3 regions of the Streptomyces cinereospinus genome follow, and region 1 is predicted to be linked to each of the others. Evidence: riboswitches for the same ligand, from Rfam matches in the RefSeq annotation. Region 1 holds a riboswitch; each other region holds the start of a gene.
What was found. Region 1 has a riboswitch for cobalamin ahead of ACFF45_RS04065 (energy-coupling factor ABC transporter permease). Riboswitches for the same ligand answer to the same signal wherever they lie in the genome.
Positions count from the first base shown of each region.

Region 2: another riboswitch for cobalamin. It lies ahead of ACFF45_RS32025 (ABC transporter substrate-binding protein); the one in region 1 lies ahead of ACFF45_RS04065 (energy-coupling factor ABC transporter permease).
Region 3: another riboswitch for cobalamin. It lies ahead of ACFF45_RS28240 (cobalamin biosynthesis protein); the one in region 1 lies ahead of ACFF45_RS04065 (energy-coupling factor ABC transporter permease).

Region 1 is NZ_JBHMCY010000005.1:109,420-114,861, reverse strand. Features, by position in the region: gene ACFF45_RS04075 (tetratricopeptide repeat protein) at 1-2,254, opposite strand, end outside; gene ACFF45_RS04070 (hypothetical protein) at 2,251-2,553, opposite strand; cobalamin riboswitch at 3,558-3,740, shown strand; gene ACFF45_RS04065 (energy-coupling factor ABC transporter permease) at 3,775-4,566, shown strand; gene ACFF45_RS04060 (energy-coupling factor ABC transporter substrate-binding protein) at 4,563-4,991, shown strand; gene cbiQ (cobalt ECF transporter T component CbiQ) at 4,997-5,442, shown strand, end outside.
Region 2 is NZ_JBHMCY010000095.1:14,062-19,503, forward strand. Features, by position in the region: gene ACFF45_RS32015 (MDR family MFS transporter) at 1-695, shown strand, start outside; gene ACFF45_RS32020 (class I SAM-dependent methyltransferase) at 664-1,413, shown strand; cobalamin riboswitch at 1,466-1,649, shown strand; gene ACFF45_RS32025 (ABC transporter substrate-binding protein) at 1,678-2,700, shown strand; gene ACFF45_RS32030 (FecCD family ABC transporter permease) at 2,697-3,809, shown strand; gene ACFF45_RS32035 (ABC transporter ATP-binding protein) at 3,806-4,624, shown strand; gene ACFF45_RS32040 (DUF1707 SHOCT-like domain-containing protein) at 4,644-5,264, shown strand.
Region 3 is NZ_JBHMCY010000070.1:29,931-35,372, forward strand. Features, by position in the region: gene ACFF45_RS28235 (cobyric acid synthase) at 1-945, opposite strand, end outside; gene ACFF45_RS28240 (cobalamin biosynthesis protein) at 942-1,892, opposite strand; cobalamin riboswitch at 1,995-2,136, opposite strand; gene ACFF45_RS28245 (hypothetical protein) at 2,310-2,531, opposite strand; gene ACFF45_RS28250 (inorganic phosphate transporter) at 2,606-3,847, opposite strand; gene ACFF45_RS28255 (class II aldolase/adducin family protein) at 4,142-4,882, shown strand; gene ACFF45_RS28260 (alpha/beta hydrolase family protein) at 4,964-5,442, shown strand, end outside.

The sequences.
Region 1 (5,442 bases):
CCAGGCACATCGCGGTGTCGGGGTGGTCCGGGCCCAGCGCCGCCTCCGTGATCACCAAGGCCCGCTCCGCCAACGGCAGCGCCTCGTCGTGCCGGCCGAGACGAGAGAGCTTCCATGCGAGGTTGCCCAGCCGCAGCGCGGTGTCGGGATGGTCCGGTCCGAGCGCCGCCTCGGTGATCGCCAGCGCCCGCTCCTCCAACGGCTGCGCCTCGTCGTACCGGCTCAGAGCAGAGAGCGTGGCGGCGAGGTTGCCCAGCCGCAGCGCGGTGGTGGGGTGCTCCGGTCCCAGCGCCGCCTCGGTGATCGCCAGCGCCCGTTCCTCCAACGGCAAGGCCTCGCCGTGCCGCCCCAGGTCCGAGAGCGACGCGGCGAGGTTGCCCAGCCGCAGCGCGGTGTGCGGATGGTCCGGCCCCAGCGCCTCTTCGACGATCGCCAGCGTCCGCTCCTTCAACGGCAGCGCCTCACCGTGCCGCCCCAGGTCCGAGAGGGTCGCGGCGAGGTTGCCCAGCCGCAGCGCGGTGGTGGGGTGGTCCGGCCCCAGCACCGCCTCGGTGATCGCCACCGCGCGCTCCTTCAGCGGCAGCGCCTCGCCGTGCCGGCCCAGCGCGGTGAGGACCGAGGCGAGATTGTTCAGCCGCAGCGCGGTGGTGAGGTGCTCCGGCCCCAGCACCGCCTCGGCGATTCCCACCGCCCGCTCCACCAGCGGCAGCGCCTCGCCGTGCCGGCCCAGCGCGGTCAACGTCAGAGCGTAATTGTTCAGCCGCACCGCCGTGTCGGGGTGGCCCGGTCCGAGCGCCGCCTCGGTGATCGCCAGCGCCCGTTGCTCCAACGGCAGCGTCACGGACGCCTGTCCGCGGCTGCGCAGATAGAGCGCGGTCTCTCCCAGGGCGAACGCCAGCTGCTGGGCCGTGCTGTCGTCCGGGTGGTGGGCGATCACTGCCTGGAGGTGGGGCAGCAGGTCCTGCCAGACGGGCCATCCCTCCACCTCCGCGGGGCTCTCCGACGGTATGGCGTACGTCAGGAGGGCCAGGGCGATGGTCAGGGGTGAGGGAGGTGCGGCTGGAGGGCGTCCGAGGAGCCGGCGGGTGAGGAGCCGGAGGCGGGTGGGCGGTGCGGGGGGCGGCGGTGCGGTGGTGCGGATGACGCTCTGGACGAGGCGGTGCGTGGTGACGGTCGACTCCGTCAGGGTGACCATGCTGTAGGCGGCGAGGACGCCCAGGGCGTGGTCGACGGTCCGGCGGGCGGGCAGAGCGGTGTCCAGGACACCGCGCGGCAGGGGGTCCGGCGCCATGTGGGCCAGGATGCCCAGCAGGTGCACCGCGTGCGGGTCGGCCTCCTCCACGGCCCGGAGCGTGACGCTCCACACCTGCGCCACGGTGCGCTGCTGGGCGTCGCCGGGAGGCGTGGCGGCGAGGATGCCGGCCGGGTCCCGGCGGAGTTCCCTCAGGTAGTCGCCCGCCGAGGTGCGGGTCTGGGCCAGGTAGGCGCCGGCCTGTTGCAGTGCCAGGGGCAGGCAGCCCAGTTCCTCGGCCAGTTCCTCGAACGCGCCGTCGTCGGCCCGGCCGCGGCCGGTGATGCCCTCCAGGACGGCCACGGCGGCGTCCGGGGTGAGGGTGTCCAGGCACAGGGGTGCGGCGAGGTCGCGCCAGGGCAGGTCGCGCCGGGTGGTGATCACGACCTGGCCGGTGGTCAGCCGGCCGAGGTAGGGCGACAGGTCGGCGGGGTCCTCGGCGTTGTCCAGGACCACCAGCCAGCCCGAGCGGCCCTGGAGCCACGCCAGCGCCCATTCCGCGGCCTCCTCCAGGGGCAGGGCCGCGTGCGCCGGGTGCAGGGCGGTGGCCAGTCCCGCCAGTCCCGCCACGATGCCGGCCGGGGTCTCCGCGTCGATCCACCACACCGGGCCGGAGCCGGCGGAGAGGAACGCCCGCGCGTGGTGGAGCACCAGCGTGGACTTGCCCACCCCGCCCAGCCCGCGCACGCTCTGCGCCACCACGCCCGTCCCCGCCGACGGCACGGAGGCCAGGGCCCGCAGTTCGTCGTCCCGGCCCTCGAACACCGCGCTGTCGTACGCGGGCAGGTTGTTCAGCTTCGCGACGGCCGCGCCGTCGACCGCAGGCCCCACGGCGTCCGGCGGCAGCACCACGAACCGCTGCTCGATCCGGGCGTCGTCGCCGGTCGCTATCACGCCCGGGTTGCTGCCCGCGGCCGCGGCCCGGCCGCCGGAGGCGGACGAGGGCATCCGTTCCGCGCTCACCGCTGGACGTTGCCGTTGTCCCCGGTCACGATGATCCCCGAGTTGTCCCCCGTGGCCACCGACCGCTCACCGGACACCGTATGGCCGCCCGCCCCCGGGGACGGGGGCGGAGGAGTGGAGTTGATCACGGACGAGCCCCACGCCACCAGCACCGCCGCGAGGACCGCACCGGCTCCCGCGCCCGCGCCGATCCGCTCCGGCCGGTCCCAGGGCAGCAGCACGTCCCCCAGCCACACGCACAGCCCGAACACCGCCAGCGACCCCACGGCCAGCAGCAGCCAACGCACGGTCCGACTCATGTGAAACCCCCTCAGGCGAATCGGCGGACTCCATCCTCCCACCGGAGCCGGTCCGGTGCCCGCGTTCCCGGGGACGCCGTGACCTCCCCACCAGCCACCCGGCCGCGGGGGCTGTCGGTGGGCAGGCCTTGGCGAGGAATCCGTCCAGGACGGCGCGGGCGGTGCGTTCGTTGCCGGGCTCGGGGAGCACCTCGGCGAGGATGCCGAAGCCCTTCTCCGACGCCTCGGTGTCGCCGCGCGGTCCGCTGTCCAGCAGGACGCCGGCCGTCTCCAGCCGCCGGCCGTCCTCGACCGCCTCGTCGCCCCGGGCGCCCGACGGGGCGTCGGCCAGGCGATGCCCGGCCCGGACCCCGTCCTGCGCGTCGCACAACCCGGCGCAGTCGCCCCGGTCGCGGGCCTCGCCGACGCTCTCCGCGATGCGCGCGGCGTCGTACCGCGGCAGCCCGGCCGCCGGCAGCACCGGCCGGGTGACGCCGAGCGCCACCGGGCGCCGCCCGCGCGAGGCGGCGCGGGCAGTGCCGCGGCTCGCCACGAACCAGCCGTGGGCGACCACCGCCGCCCACCGGACCAGGGCGGCCGTCTCGCGGCCCCACCAGGCGGTGGAGGCGAGCGCCCAGGCGGGTACGGCCGTACCCGGCGCCGCGGTGGCGGCGAGTCCGCGGCGCCCGGTCAGCAGGTGGCCGACGCCCAGCAGGGAGGCGTTGCCGAGGGCGACGGCCGGCGGGTCGCGGCGCCGGAGGCGGGGCGGCGGGCCGGGCGGTCGCGACGGCACGGGTGGGTGTACGTCGGGTGGTCCATCCTTCACTCCCCCTGTACGAACCGATGTGCACCGAGTGGGGGACCGCGGCGGCCCGGCGGCGGCCCGGCGGGAGCGACTTCGCCGCCGTGGGCCGGTGGAGGGCCGCCGCTGCGGGGCCCGGAAACACGGGGCGTCCGCCGGGTGCGCCGTGTGACCAGCGCGTTCGCGCCCCGATGCGCCGCTTGTCACCACCCCCGCGGGCGCACTACTGTCACCACGCCTTGGTGAACGGGAAATCCGGTGTGATGCCGGTGCGGCCCTCGCCACTGTGATCGGGAAGTCCGGCTCCGGCCCTCACGGGCAGCCACTGGGTCCTCGGACCCGGGAAGGCGGAGCACGGGCGGTGTCACCCGTCAGCCAGGAGACCGGCCGAGGCGCGATGTACACCATCCACGAGGTGCTGGAGAGGGTCTGTTCGAGCCATGCACATAGCCGAGGGTTTTCTGCCTCCGGCGCACGCGATCGCCTGGGGTGCCGCGTCCGCGCCGTTCGTCGTCCACGGAGTACGGTCCCTCACCCGTGAGGTCAGGGAGCATCCCGAGAGCACCCTGCTCCTCGGCGCCTCGGGCGCCTTCACCTTCGTCCTGTCGGCGCTGAAGCTGCCGTCCGTGACCGGGAGCTGCTCGCATCCCACCGGCACGGGCCTGGGCGCCATCCTGTTCCGGCCGCCGGTGATGGCGGTGCTGGGCACCATCACCCTGCTGTTCCAGGCGCTGCTGCTGGCCCACGGCGGGCTGACCACCCTGGGCGCCAACGTCTTCTCGATGGCGATCGCCGGCCCCTGGGCCGGGTACGGGACCTACCGGCTGCTGCGGCGGTTCGACGTGCCGCTGATGGTCGCCGTGTTCTGCGGCGCGTTCGTCGCCGACCTGTCCACCTACTGCGTCACCAGCGTCCAGCTGGCGCTCGCCTTCCCCGACCCCGGCAGCGGATTCCTCGGCGCGCTCGGCACGTTCGGCGCCGTCTTCGCGGTCACGCAGATCCCGCTCGCGGTGAGCGAGGGGCTGCTCACGGTGCTGGTGATGCGGCTGCTCGTGCAGTCCAGCAAGGGTGAGCTGAGCCGGCTGGGCGTACTGCCCGGCCGGAAGCCCGACCCGGAGGGCACCGGCACGGGGGGACCGGGCACGGACGGAACCGGCACGGACGGAACCGGCACCGAGGGCACCGAGGGCACCGGCACGGACGGAACCGGCACCGAGGCGGTGGCCCGATGAAGCGCGGCACGAAGATCAACCTGCTGCTGGTGTCCGCCGTCGCCGCCCTGGCCGTGCTGCCGCTGGTGCTGGGGCTCGGCGACCACAAGGAGAAGCCGTTCACCGGCTCCGACACCGAGGCGGAGACGGCGATCACCGAACTGGACCCGGACTACGAGCCGTGGTTCTCGCCGCTGTACGAGCCGCCCTCCGGGGAGATCGAGTCCGGTCTGTTCGCCCTCCAGGCGGCGGTGGGCGCGGGCGCGCTCGCCTACTACTTCGGGGTGCGCCGCGGACGCCGCCAGGGCGCGGCGCTGGCACAGGCACAGGCACAGCAACCAGAACAGGAACAGGAACAAGAACAAGAACAGCGGGGGTCGGCCCCGGCCCAGGAACGGCAGGGTGCCGTGCGGGAGCCGGGGCGCGACGGGGCCGAGGGGGCCTGAGCCTCGTGCTGCCGATCGACGCGGCGGCGCACAGCAGTCGCTGGCGCCGCCGCCACCCCGTGGACAAGGCCGTGCTCGCCCTGGGGCTGACCGTGCTGGCTATCTCGTTGCCGCCCTGGCCGGGGGCCGCGCTGGTGCTGGTGACGACGCTGGCCCTGCTGCTGGGTCCGGCGGGTGTGCCGGGGCGCCGGCTGTGGCGGGCCTACCGGGTGCCGCTGGGCTTCTGCGTCACCGGCGCGCTGCCGCTGCTGGTGCGGGTCGGCGGCCCGGACGGGTTCGTCGGGCTCGCGGACGGCGGGGCGGGGCGCGCCGGGGAGCTGCTGCTGCGCACCTCGGCCGCCTCCCTGGGCGTGCTGCTCTTCGCGTTCACCACGCCCGTGTCCGACCTGCTGCCCCGTCTGGTGCGGGCCGGCGTGCCCGCGCCGGTGGTCGACGTGGCCCTGGTGACGTA
Region 2 (5,442 bases), on a different contig from region 1:
AGCCCCAGCCCCAGCCCCAGCCGGAGCCCCAGCCGGAGCCGGGGGCGCGGGCGCCGGGGCGGGGCCTGCTCGCCGGGCCGGCGGCGCTGCCGTTCGCCGCCAACGCGCTCGCCTTCTACCTCTACTTCCACTTCCAGCACTACCTGGCGGTCTACGCCGTCGACCGGGCCTCCAGCGGGTTCTACAGCCTGGTGCTGCTGCTCTGCTTCACGCTGGTCATCGTCGTCCAGCCGCTCGCGGCCCAGTGGATCCGGCGCCTGCCGTACGCCGTGGCCCTCACGGCCGGATTCACGGGCCTGGCCGCCGGGCTGGCCGTGCTGGCGATCGGCACCCGGGCGGCACTGCTGGCCGGGGGAGCGCTGATCACGCTCGGCGACATCGTGCTGTTCCTCAAGAACGACCTGGAGGCGCTGCGCCGCAGCCGCTGCTCCGACGCCCAGGTCTTCGGCCGGCAACGCCTGGCCGCGGGGCTCGGCGCCTGCGCGAGCGGTGTGCTGGGCGGGCAGCTGTACCGGCTGGGCGAACAGGCCGGGAACACCGGCTGGTTCTGGCTGCTGGCCGCCGCCCAGTGCCTCCTGCTCCCCCCGCTGCTGCTGATCTTGTACCGCCGTACCACGCGACGGCCCGGCCCTCACGGTCCCGACGAAGGAGCACTGACGCCGCATGACACGAACGGGCGGGTTCCAGGACGATGACTTCTGGACGGAGTTCCACGACTTCCTCTTCTCCGAACAGCGTCACGCCCAGGCCGAGGACCTGCTGCGCACCTCCCCCCTGCTCTCCTTCCCGCCCGGCGCACGGGTGCTGGACCTGTGCTGCGGTCCCGGGGTCTTCACCGTGCCGCTCGCCCGACGCGGCCACGACGTGACCGGGGTGGACCTCAGCCCGGCCATGCTGGACCGGGCGCGCGAACGGTCGGCCGACGCCGGCGCGCACGTCACCTATGTGCGGGCCGACGCACGCGCCTACACGGCACCGGGCGGCTTCGACGTCGTCCTCAACATGTTCACGTCCTTCGGGTACTTCGAGGACCCCGCCGACAACGCGCGCGTGCTGCGCACCATGCACACCTGCCTGGCACCCGGCGGCACCCTCGTCCTGGACCTCGCGGGCAAGGAACTGCTGGCGCGCAGGGTCACCCCGCCCAAGGTGGTGCGGCGCGGCGACGACCTGCTGGTGCAGACCGACACCGTGCTCGACGACTGGGCGCGGCTGCGCAGCGACTGGGTGCTGGTGCGGGGCGACCGGGTCACCCGCGCCACACTGGTGTGGTTCGTGTACAGCGCGGTGGAGCTGCGGGAGATGGCCGAGCAGGCGGGGTTCGGCCGGGTGGAGGTCTTCGGCGGCTTCGACGGCCGCCCGTACGACGAGAACGCCGAACGCCTCGTCCTGCGGGCCGTCCGGGAGACCTGACGGCAGGCGGAGGCGGGCGGCCGGGAGCGCACGCCCTGTCACTCCTCACTCAAAGGCACGTACTATCACTGGGTCATCGCCGCGACGGGAACCAGGAAGCCGGTGCGAATCCGGCACGGTCCCGCCACTGTGACCGGGGAGTGCACCCCTCGACATGCCACTGCGCCGACCGCGCGGGAAGGCAGGGGGAACGTCGATCCGGGAGTCAGGACACTGCCCTGTCGCGGGCCCGTTCCGAGGAGCGCGGACTCCAGGAGGCTCTACGTGTCACGGTTGTTACCCCCTGCCCGTACGCGCCGGCCGCTGCGCGCCGCGGCGGCGCTCGCCCTGTCGGCGGCGCTGCTCACCGCCGGCTGCGTCTCGTCCGGCGACGCCGCCCGGGACGAGAAGGCGCCGGCGCCGTCGCTCAAGGGCTTCCCCGTCACCGTCGACAACTGCGGTGTGCGCACGACGTACGACCGGCCGCCGTCCCGGGTGGTCACCATCCACCAGCACCCGGCGGAACTCATGCTCGCCCTCGGGCTGAGGGACCGCATGGTCGGCACCGCCTTCCCCGACTCGGCCGTCCTGCCCGGACTGCGCGAGGACTTCGAGGCGATCCCCGAACTGGCGCAGAAGGAGCCGTCCTTCGAGACCGTCCTGGACACCGGACCCGACCTCGTCTACGGCGGCTACGGCAGTGCCTTCGCCGAGAACGAGGGCCGCTCCCGCGAGGCGTTCGCCGACGCCGGCATCGACACCCATCTCAACCGCGAGTACTGCGGCGAGAAGCGGGTGACGATGGAGGACACCTACGACGAGATCCGCACCGTCGGCCGCATCTTCGGCGTGACCGGCCGGGCCGACCGGCTCGTCGCCGACCTCCGGGGCCGGGTCGGCAGGGCCGCCGGCGCCGTGCGGGACGAGCCCGAGGTGCCCGTGTTCGTCTACGACAGCGGGGACAAGACCGCCTTCACCGCGGGCGGCAAGAGCCTGGGCACCGAGCTGATCCGGCTGGCCGGCGGCCGGAACGTCTTCGCCGACCTCGACGACGTCTTCGGCGACGTCTCCTGGGAGCAGGTCGTCGAACGCAGGCCGGAGGTCATCGCCGTCTACGACTACACCGGGGCCGGCAGCGTCGAGCAGAAGAAGGAGTTCCTGCTCGCCCAGCCCGCCCTCGCGGACGTACCGGCCGTGAAGAACCGGCGGTTCGTCGTCCTGCCGCTGACCGCCACCCTGGTCGGCGTCCGCTCGGCGTACGCGGTCGAGGACCTCGCCCGCGGACTGCACCCCGAGAGCTTCCGGTGACCCGGACCGCGACCGGGGCACCCGCCGGGCGGGCAGCACGACGGGCACCGGACGGACGCGGCGCGCGCCGCGGCACCGTGGCCGGGACGCTGCTCGTGCTCGCCGTGCTGCTCGTGGTCTCCGCCACGGCCGGCCTCGCGATCGGCTCGGTGCAGGTGCCGCCCGGCCAGGTGTGGGGCATCGTGACGCACGCGCTGGGCGCCGACTGGGTGACCCCCGACTGGTCGCGGGCCCGCGCGACCATCGTGCTGGACATCCGGGCACCGCGCGTCCTGCTCGGGGCGGTGACCGGTGCCGGGCTCGCCGTCGTGGGCACCGCCCTGCAGGCGCTGGTGCGCAACCCGCTCGCCGAGCCCTACCTGCTGGGGGTCTCCTCCGGCGCGTCCCTCGGCGCGGTGACGGTGATCGTGTTCGGGGTGAGCCTGCTCGGACCGGCGTCGCTGTCGGCCGCCGCGTTCGCCGGTGCCCTGGGCGCGCTGCTGCTCGTCTACGCCACCGCCCGCACCGGCGGCCGGATCACCTCGGCCCGGCTGGTGCTCTCCGGCGTGGCGATCGCGTCGGTGCTCACGGCGGTGCTGGACCTGCTGCTGCTGACCACCGACCGGGGCAACGAGGCGCGCGCCGTGCTCGCCTGGACCCTCGGCGGTCTCGGCGGCGTCACCTGGGGCACGCTGTGGCTGCCGAGCCTGGCCATGCTGTTCGGTATCGGCGTCCTGCTGGTGCAGGCCCGCGATCTGAACCTGCTGCTGGCCGGCGAGGAGGCCGCCACGACCATGGGGCTGGACGTGGCCCGCTTCCGCGCCCGCCTGTTCGTCCTGGTGTCCCTCGTCACCGGCGTCCTGGTGTCGGCGGCCGGCCCGATCGGCTTCGTCGGTCTGATCCTGCCGCACATCGTGCGCCTGTTCGTCGGCGGTGACCACCGCCGCGTCCTGCCCACGGCCGCACTCGGCGGAGCGGTGTTCCTCATCTGGGCCGACATCGCCGCGCGCATCGTCGCCGCGCCGACGGAGGTACCGGTCGGCGTCCTCACCGCACTGTGCGGCGGGCCGTTCTTCCTGTGGCTGATGCGCCGGGACGCCCGGCGGAACACCGACCGAGGAGTGGCATGACCGCGACCGACCTGTCCGTCGACGGCGTCACGCTCACCGCAGGCGCCCGCCACCTGGTGCGGGACGTCTCGCTGACCGCCCGTCCGGGAGAGACGATCGGGCTGGTGGGCCCCAACGGCAGCGGCAAGTCCAGCCTGCTGCGGACCGTCTACCGGGTCCTGCGCCCCGACAGCGGGGCGGTCCGGATCGACGGCGCCGACGCCTGGTCGCTGCCCGTGCGGCAGGTGGCCCGCACCGTGGCGGCGGTGGTGCAGGACTCGGGCACCGACGTCGATCTCGCCGTGCGCGAGGTCGTCGCGATGGGCCGCACCCCGCACAAGCGCCTGCTGGCCGGCGACACCGCCGAGGACGCCGAGCTGATCGAGTCGGCGCTCACCGCGGTGGACGCCACCCACCTGGCCGACCGCCCCTTCGACCGGCTCTCCGGCGGCGAACGCCAGCGCGTGCTCATCGCCCGCGCCCTCGCCCAGCGGCCCTCCCTGCTCATCCTGGACGAACCGACCAACCACCTCGACATCCGCCACCAGCTGGACGTCCTCGGCACCCTGCGCCGACTGCCCGCCACGGTGCTCCTCGCCCTGCACGACCTGAACCTGGCCGCCTACTACTGCGACCGCCTCTACGTCCTGCGCGACGGCGGGGTCACGGCCTTTGGCCCACCCGCGCAGGTGCTCACGACGCAGCTCCTCGCCGACGTCTACGGCGTGGCGAGCGAGGTCGCCGTCCACCCGCGCACGGGGGCACCCCAGGTGACGTTCCTTCCCGGGGAGCCGCAGCAGGGCACACGGGCGAAGGCGGATCATCCCGTCGGGTGATGGGCAGTAGGGTGCAGTGGTGACCTCGTTACCGGACGACCCGCCGCCGCCGATCGGCGAAGACGACCGCGACACGGCCGTGCGGCACTTGCAGCAGGCGTACGCCGAAGGCCTCATCTCGCACGAGGAGTTGGACGGACGCCTCCACCAGGCGCTCACCGCCACGGCGCGCGGCGAGCTCGTGTCGGCCCTGGTCTCACTCCCGGAGCAGCAGCCCGGCACCGCGTCGACGATCGCCGCCGCCGGCGGACGGATCAAGCGGCGAGGCGCGTGGCGGGTCCCTCGGACCCTCGAGGTCGAGTCCGCGTACGGAAGCGTGCGCCTTGATCTGTCCCGGGCGGTCATCGAACACCCGGTCGTCGACATCGAGCTGCACCTGGGGACCGGCGGGGCCAGGATCACGGTGCCCCGCGACACGGTCGTCGACGTCGAGGGGCTGCGCGCGGAGTGGAAGGACCTGCGCTACGAGGCCCCGCGGCGCTCCCGCCCCGGCGGCCCGACGATCCGCGTCTCCGGGACCATGGGCTTCGGCCGGCTGAGGATCCGCCACGCGCGGCGCCGAGGCGCGTGGCCCCGACGCCGTGCGGTCGGCCGGCCAGGGGCCGCCACCTGTCCTCCCACGCGGGTGCGATGCCGCTGAGCCACTTCAGCGCGCCGTCGGCCAGGCCCGGCCCGTCACTCCGCCCGTGCCTGAGCGGGCGTCGCCTCCGCGGCCCGCGCCGACCGGGCCGCCGCCGCGCCGCCGGGGGCCGCTCCCGCGGCGGCTGTGCCTGAGTGTCCGAGCAGGGATCGTCCGGAGACGCTGGACATGGTCACCC
Region 3 (5,442 bases), on a different contig from region 1:
GGCCCGGACCGTCCCCCGGGTCCCCGGCAGCACGACGAGATCCGCGTCGGCCAGCTCCTCCGGCCGGTCCACGAACCGCACGACGACACCCGGCTCGGCGGCCAGGGCGTCCACGTCGGTGAAGTTGGACATCAGGGGAACCGCGCAGACCGCGACGCGCAGCACGTCCGCACCGACGGGCGGGGTGGCGCCCGACTCCCGGACCGCCCCGCGCAGGGAGACGGCCATCCCGTCCTCCTCGTCGATGCCGAGGCCGTGCCGGAAGGGCAGCACGCCGTACGTCCGCCGCCCGGTGAGCCCGTGCAGCATGCCGAGGCCGGGCTCCAGCAGCGAGACGTCCCCCCGGAACTTGTTGACCAGGAACCCGGCGACGAGCGCCTGGTCCTCGGGGGAGAGCAGGGCGACGGTCCCGAAGAAGGAGGCGAAGACGCCCCCGCGGTCGATGTCGCCGACCACGAGCACGGGCAGCCGCGCGTTGCGCGCGATCCCCATGTTCACGATGTCGGTCCGCCGCAGATTGATCTCGGCGGGAGAACCGGCCCCCTCACAGATCACCGCGTCATACGTGCCCCGCAGTTCGGCCAGGCACTCCAGCACGGTGCCCAGCAGCGCCTGCTGCCGCCCACCGTGGTAGCCGCGCGCGCTCAGCTCGCCCACCGGCTTGCCGAGCAGCACCACCTGGCTGCTTCGCTCCCCGCCCGGCTTGAGCAGCACGGGGTTCATCAGCGCGGTGGGCTCCACCCGGCACGCCTGCGCCTGCATGGCCTGCGCCCGCCCGATCTCGGCGCCCTCGCGGGTGACGAACGAGTTGAGCGACATGTTCTGCGCCTTGAAGGGCGCGACCCGCACCCCCTGGCGCACCAGCCACCGGCAGATCCCGGCGGTGACGACACTCTTGCCGGCGTCGGAGGTGGTGCCGGCGACGAGCAGCCCACGGCCGGTCACGCGTGCCTCCCCGACAGCCGCCCGCGCAGCAGCGCACCCGCCGCGCTCACCCCGAACGCCAGCCAGCCGACCCGCCGGGACAACCGGACGGCCCGCTCGATGTCGCCGACTTCCACCGCACGCCCCCCACCGTTCAGCACGGGCCGGTGCTCGATGCGGCCCGCATACGACAACGTCCCCCCGAGCCGTACCCCCAACGCCCCCGCGAACGACGCCTCCACCGGCCCGGCGTTGGGACTCGGATGCCGCGCGGCGTCACTCCGCCAGGCCCGTACGGCCCCCCGCGCGTCGCCGCCCGCCAGCACGGCGAGCGCGGCGGTCAGCCGGGCCCCCGGCCATCCGGCGACGTCGTCGAGGCGGGCCGAAGCCCACCCGTAGCGGCGGTACGCGGGCGACTTGTGCCCCACCATCGCGTCCAGCGTGTTCACGGCCCGGAACCCCAGCAGCCCCGGCACGCCCCCCACGGCTCCCCACACCAGGGCGCCCACCAGGGCGTCGGAGGTGTTCTCCGCGACGGACTCGACCACCGCGCGCGCGATCCCGTCCGCGTCCAGCGCCTGCGGATCCCGCCCGCACAGGTGCGGCAGCCGGGCCCGCGCCCCCGCGACGTCCCCGCTCTCCAGGGCCCGCCCGACGGCCCGGGCCTCCCGGGCGAGCGAGGTCCCGCCGACGACGGCCCAGGTGGCGACGCCGGTCAGCGCGACGGAGGCGGCGGGGGAGGACCGTACGGCCCGGTGGGCGGCGGCGCCCAGCGCGACGGCGCCACCGGCGCACACGGCGGCGTGCAGCGCCCCCCACCCGCGGTGGTCGCGCCACAGCCGGCGTTCCACGGCCGCGGCGGCCCGCCCGAACGCGGCGACCGGGTGCCCGCGGCGCGGATCGCCGAGGAGCAGGTCGCCGAGGAGTCCGGCGGCGGCGCCGTACGCGAAGACGCGGTCGGCACGCATGCGGCTCAGCCGGCCGAGCGGTCGGGCAGGGACCTGGTGCAGGACCTCACTGGGCAGCCGAGCATCGCGTTATGTCCTCACTCAGGGTGTCCACGCCCTGGTTCGACGAGACCGGCGGTGAGAGTTCCTGGCTCCCGGGGCGTTTCCTCCCCGGTCACAGTGGCGGGACCGCGCCGGATTCACACCGGGCTTCCTCTCCTGCCGCCGTACATGGCCCCGGAAGTCCACCATGGGGCCCGAACGGCCGTCAACTCGCCGTTGACCTGCGACGGGGCAGTGTGCTGAGGCCCACACCACACGGGCGACACCCGTCTCGTCCGCGTCGTGCGCCGCGCCCGCCGGCGCACGACGGCGCGCCCTGCCCGGTCCCCCCGCCGGGGGCCGCGTGTCAGGGCGCTCGCTCGCGCGGTCCGGCCGTCAGGCCACGATCAGGTAGATCCCGTACGCCACCGCCGCCGCGCAGCCCGCGAACGCGGCGCAGGCGCCGGTCACGGCCAGGGCGGCCGAGCCGCCCCGCTCCGCGGCGCGCTCGCGCCGCGACAGGCCGGCGATGCCGAGGGTGAACAGGCCCACCAGGGCCACCGTGGCCACGAGGCTGACCCCGAAGACGGAGCCGAGCGCCGCCCAGTCGATCTTCATGCTGCTGCTTCCTTCAGTAACCGGATGCTCAGTACCGGATGACCGGTAACCGGGTGCTCGGGCGAGCGGGGTGCTCAGACCGTGGCCTGGGAGGGCGCCGGCTCGGCGGTCGTCTTCTGCGCGGGCAGCGCGGCGGTGAGGTCGTCCGCCGGCGGGCCGGCCGGAGGCGGGGTCACCGCGGCCATCGCGGTCGTCACGACGCCGGCCGGCTCCTCGTCCGTGTCGTTGACGTTCGTGTGGTCCACGACCTCACGGCGCGAGAGCTTCCAGATCGCGGCGCTGGAGGCGACCAGGAAGACGGCCACCGCGGCGGTGCCCCAGGCGCCGAAGCCGGTCACCCACTCGGCGACCGCGCCGACCAGCGCGGCGGCCGGGAGAGTGAGGCCCCAGGCGACGAACATCCGGGTCGCCGTCGACCAGCGGACCACGCCGCCCTTGCGGCCCAGGCCCGCGCCCATCACCGCGCCGGAGACCGAGTGCGTGGTGGAGAGGGAGAAGCCGAGGTGGGAGGAGGCCAGGATGACCGTCGCGGCGCTGGTCTGGGCGGCGAAGCCCTGCTGCGGCCGGAGGTCGGTCAGGCCCTTGCCCATGGTGCGGATGATGCGCCAGCCGCCGAGGTAGGTGCCGAGCGCGATGGCGACGCCGGCGGAGAGGACGACCCACAGGGGCGGGTCGGAGTCCGGGGCGAGGGTGCCGCCGGCGACCAGGGCGAGGGTGATGACGCCCATGGTCTTCTGCGCGTCGTTGGTGCCGTGGGCCAGCGAGACCAGGCCCGCGGAGGCGATCTGGCCGGCGCGGTAGCCCTTGGCGGCCGCCTCGCCGTCGGCCTTCCGGCCGAGCCGGTACGTCAGCCGGGTTCCGATCATCGCCGCGACGCCCGCCACCAGCGGGGCGGCGACCGCCGGGATCAGCACCTTGGTGACCAGCACGTCGCCGTGGACCGCGCCGACGCCCGCCGAGGCGACGGTGGCGCCGACCAGGCCGCCCATCAGGGCGTGCGAGGAGGACGACGGCAGGCCGACCAGCCAGGTCAGCAGGTTCCACAGGATCGCGCCGACCAGCGCCGCGAAGATCACCTCGGGGCGGATGCCGCTCTCGTCCACCAGGCCCTTGGAGATCGTGTTCGCGACCTCCACGGACAGGAAGGCGCCGACCAGATTGAGGACGGCGGACATGGCCACCGCCACCTTGGGCCGGAGGGCACCGGTGGAGATGGTGGTCGCCATCGCGTTCGCGGTGTCGTGGAAACCGTTCGTGAAATCGAACGCGAGTGCGGTCACCACCACAATCGCGAGGATCAGCGAGATGCCTTCCATTTACCCAGGCAATCGTTCGAGGTCATTGGCCGGATGAACGTAGGTAACCTAAGTGAACGAAAGATGAACTGGGAAGGGCTTCCTGGTGTCCACGGACGAGGGGTGCCGTGACCCCGCGCATCGACGGCCCCCGCGCCGTCCGGACCGGGCCCGGACGTACCGGGCCAGGCGCCCCGCGCGGACCGCCCCGGCCGGGTCGCCGGCCCGTCGGTGAGACATCGGTCACCCGCAGGCCGCCGCCGTTGCCGCGCCCGCGCCGGGACACGGCGGCGGACCGGCTGGCAGGATCGCGGCATGACGGAAGAGCAGTGGGAACGGCGGGACGCGCGCGGTGCCCGGGGCGGCCCCGGCGACGCGCAGGGCGACGCGGAGCGGCGGGGGAGCGGCGTGCCGGACGAGGAGGCCCGGGCCTGGGAGGAACTCGTGGCCACGGCTCGCCGGTCCGTCTCCGACGGACTGGTCGTCGGCACGTCCGGCAACGTCTCCGTACGCGTCGGGGACACCGTCCTGGTCACCCCCTCGGGCGTCCCCTACGACCGGCTCGCCCCGGCCGACCTGACCGGCGTCGGCCTCGACGGGCGGCAGGTCCGCGGCACCCTCGTGCCGACCAGTGAACTGCCCATGCACCTCGCCGTCTACCGCACCACCGACGCCCGTGCCGTCGTCCACACCCACGCCGTGCACGCCACCGCCGTCTCCACGCTGGTGACGGAGCTGCCGGTGATCCACTACATGGCCGGCGCGCTCGGCGGACCCGTCCGGGTCGCCCCGTACGCGACCTACGGCACCGAGGAACTGGCCGAGAACATGCTGCGCGCCCTGGCCGGCCGCGCCGGCTGCCTGCTCCAGAACCACGGCACCGTCACCCACGGCAGCACCCTCGCCCAGGCCTACGACCGCACGGCCCAGCTGGAGTGGATGTGCCGCCTGTGGCTGACGGCGTCCTCCGTGCCCGGCCTGTCCCCGTCCCTGCTGACGGGGGAACAGCTGCGGGAGGCGGGGGAGCGGCTCCGGGGGTACGGGCAGCGGACGTGACGCTCGCCACGTCGCCTCACTCCGTTCCGCCCTTCCGCCCTTCCGCTGGCCGCCGGACGGCTCGGACAGGACACTGGTCTGGTGCGCACTGTCAAAGCGACGGCCGCCGCCGTCACCGCCGTGACGGTGGCCGGCGCCGCGGTGGTGGCCGCCGGCCGGTTCGCCAGTGACGCCGCGCTGAAGGCGCCGCCCGGCCGGCCCCTGCCCACGGAGCCCCGGCTCACCGTGCACGGCACGGCCGCCGGCCGCGTCACCCTCACCCGCTCCCTCGCCTCCCTGCGCCCCGGCAGCTACGGCCTGGCGGGCAACGGCACCCACGCGGTGGTCGGCCCCGTCCTGGACTCCGCCCCGCACCCCGCCGACTCGGTCGTACGCCGCCTGGAACGCGTCACCCACGGCACCCTGGAGCCCGGCGACAAGGTCTGGCTCACCCCCGGCCTGCACACCGGCGACCCCGGCGCCGCTCTCGGCCTGGCCCACACCGACGTCGACGTCCCCGGCGAACTCGGGCCCCTGCCCGCCTGGTTCGTGCCCGGCGCCCGGGAGACCTGGGTCATCAC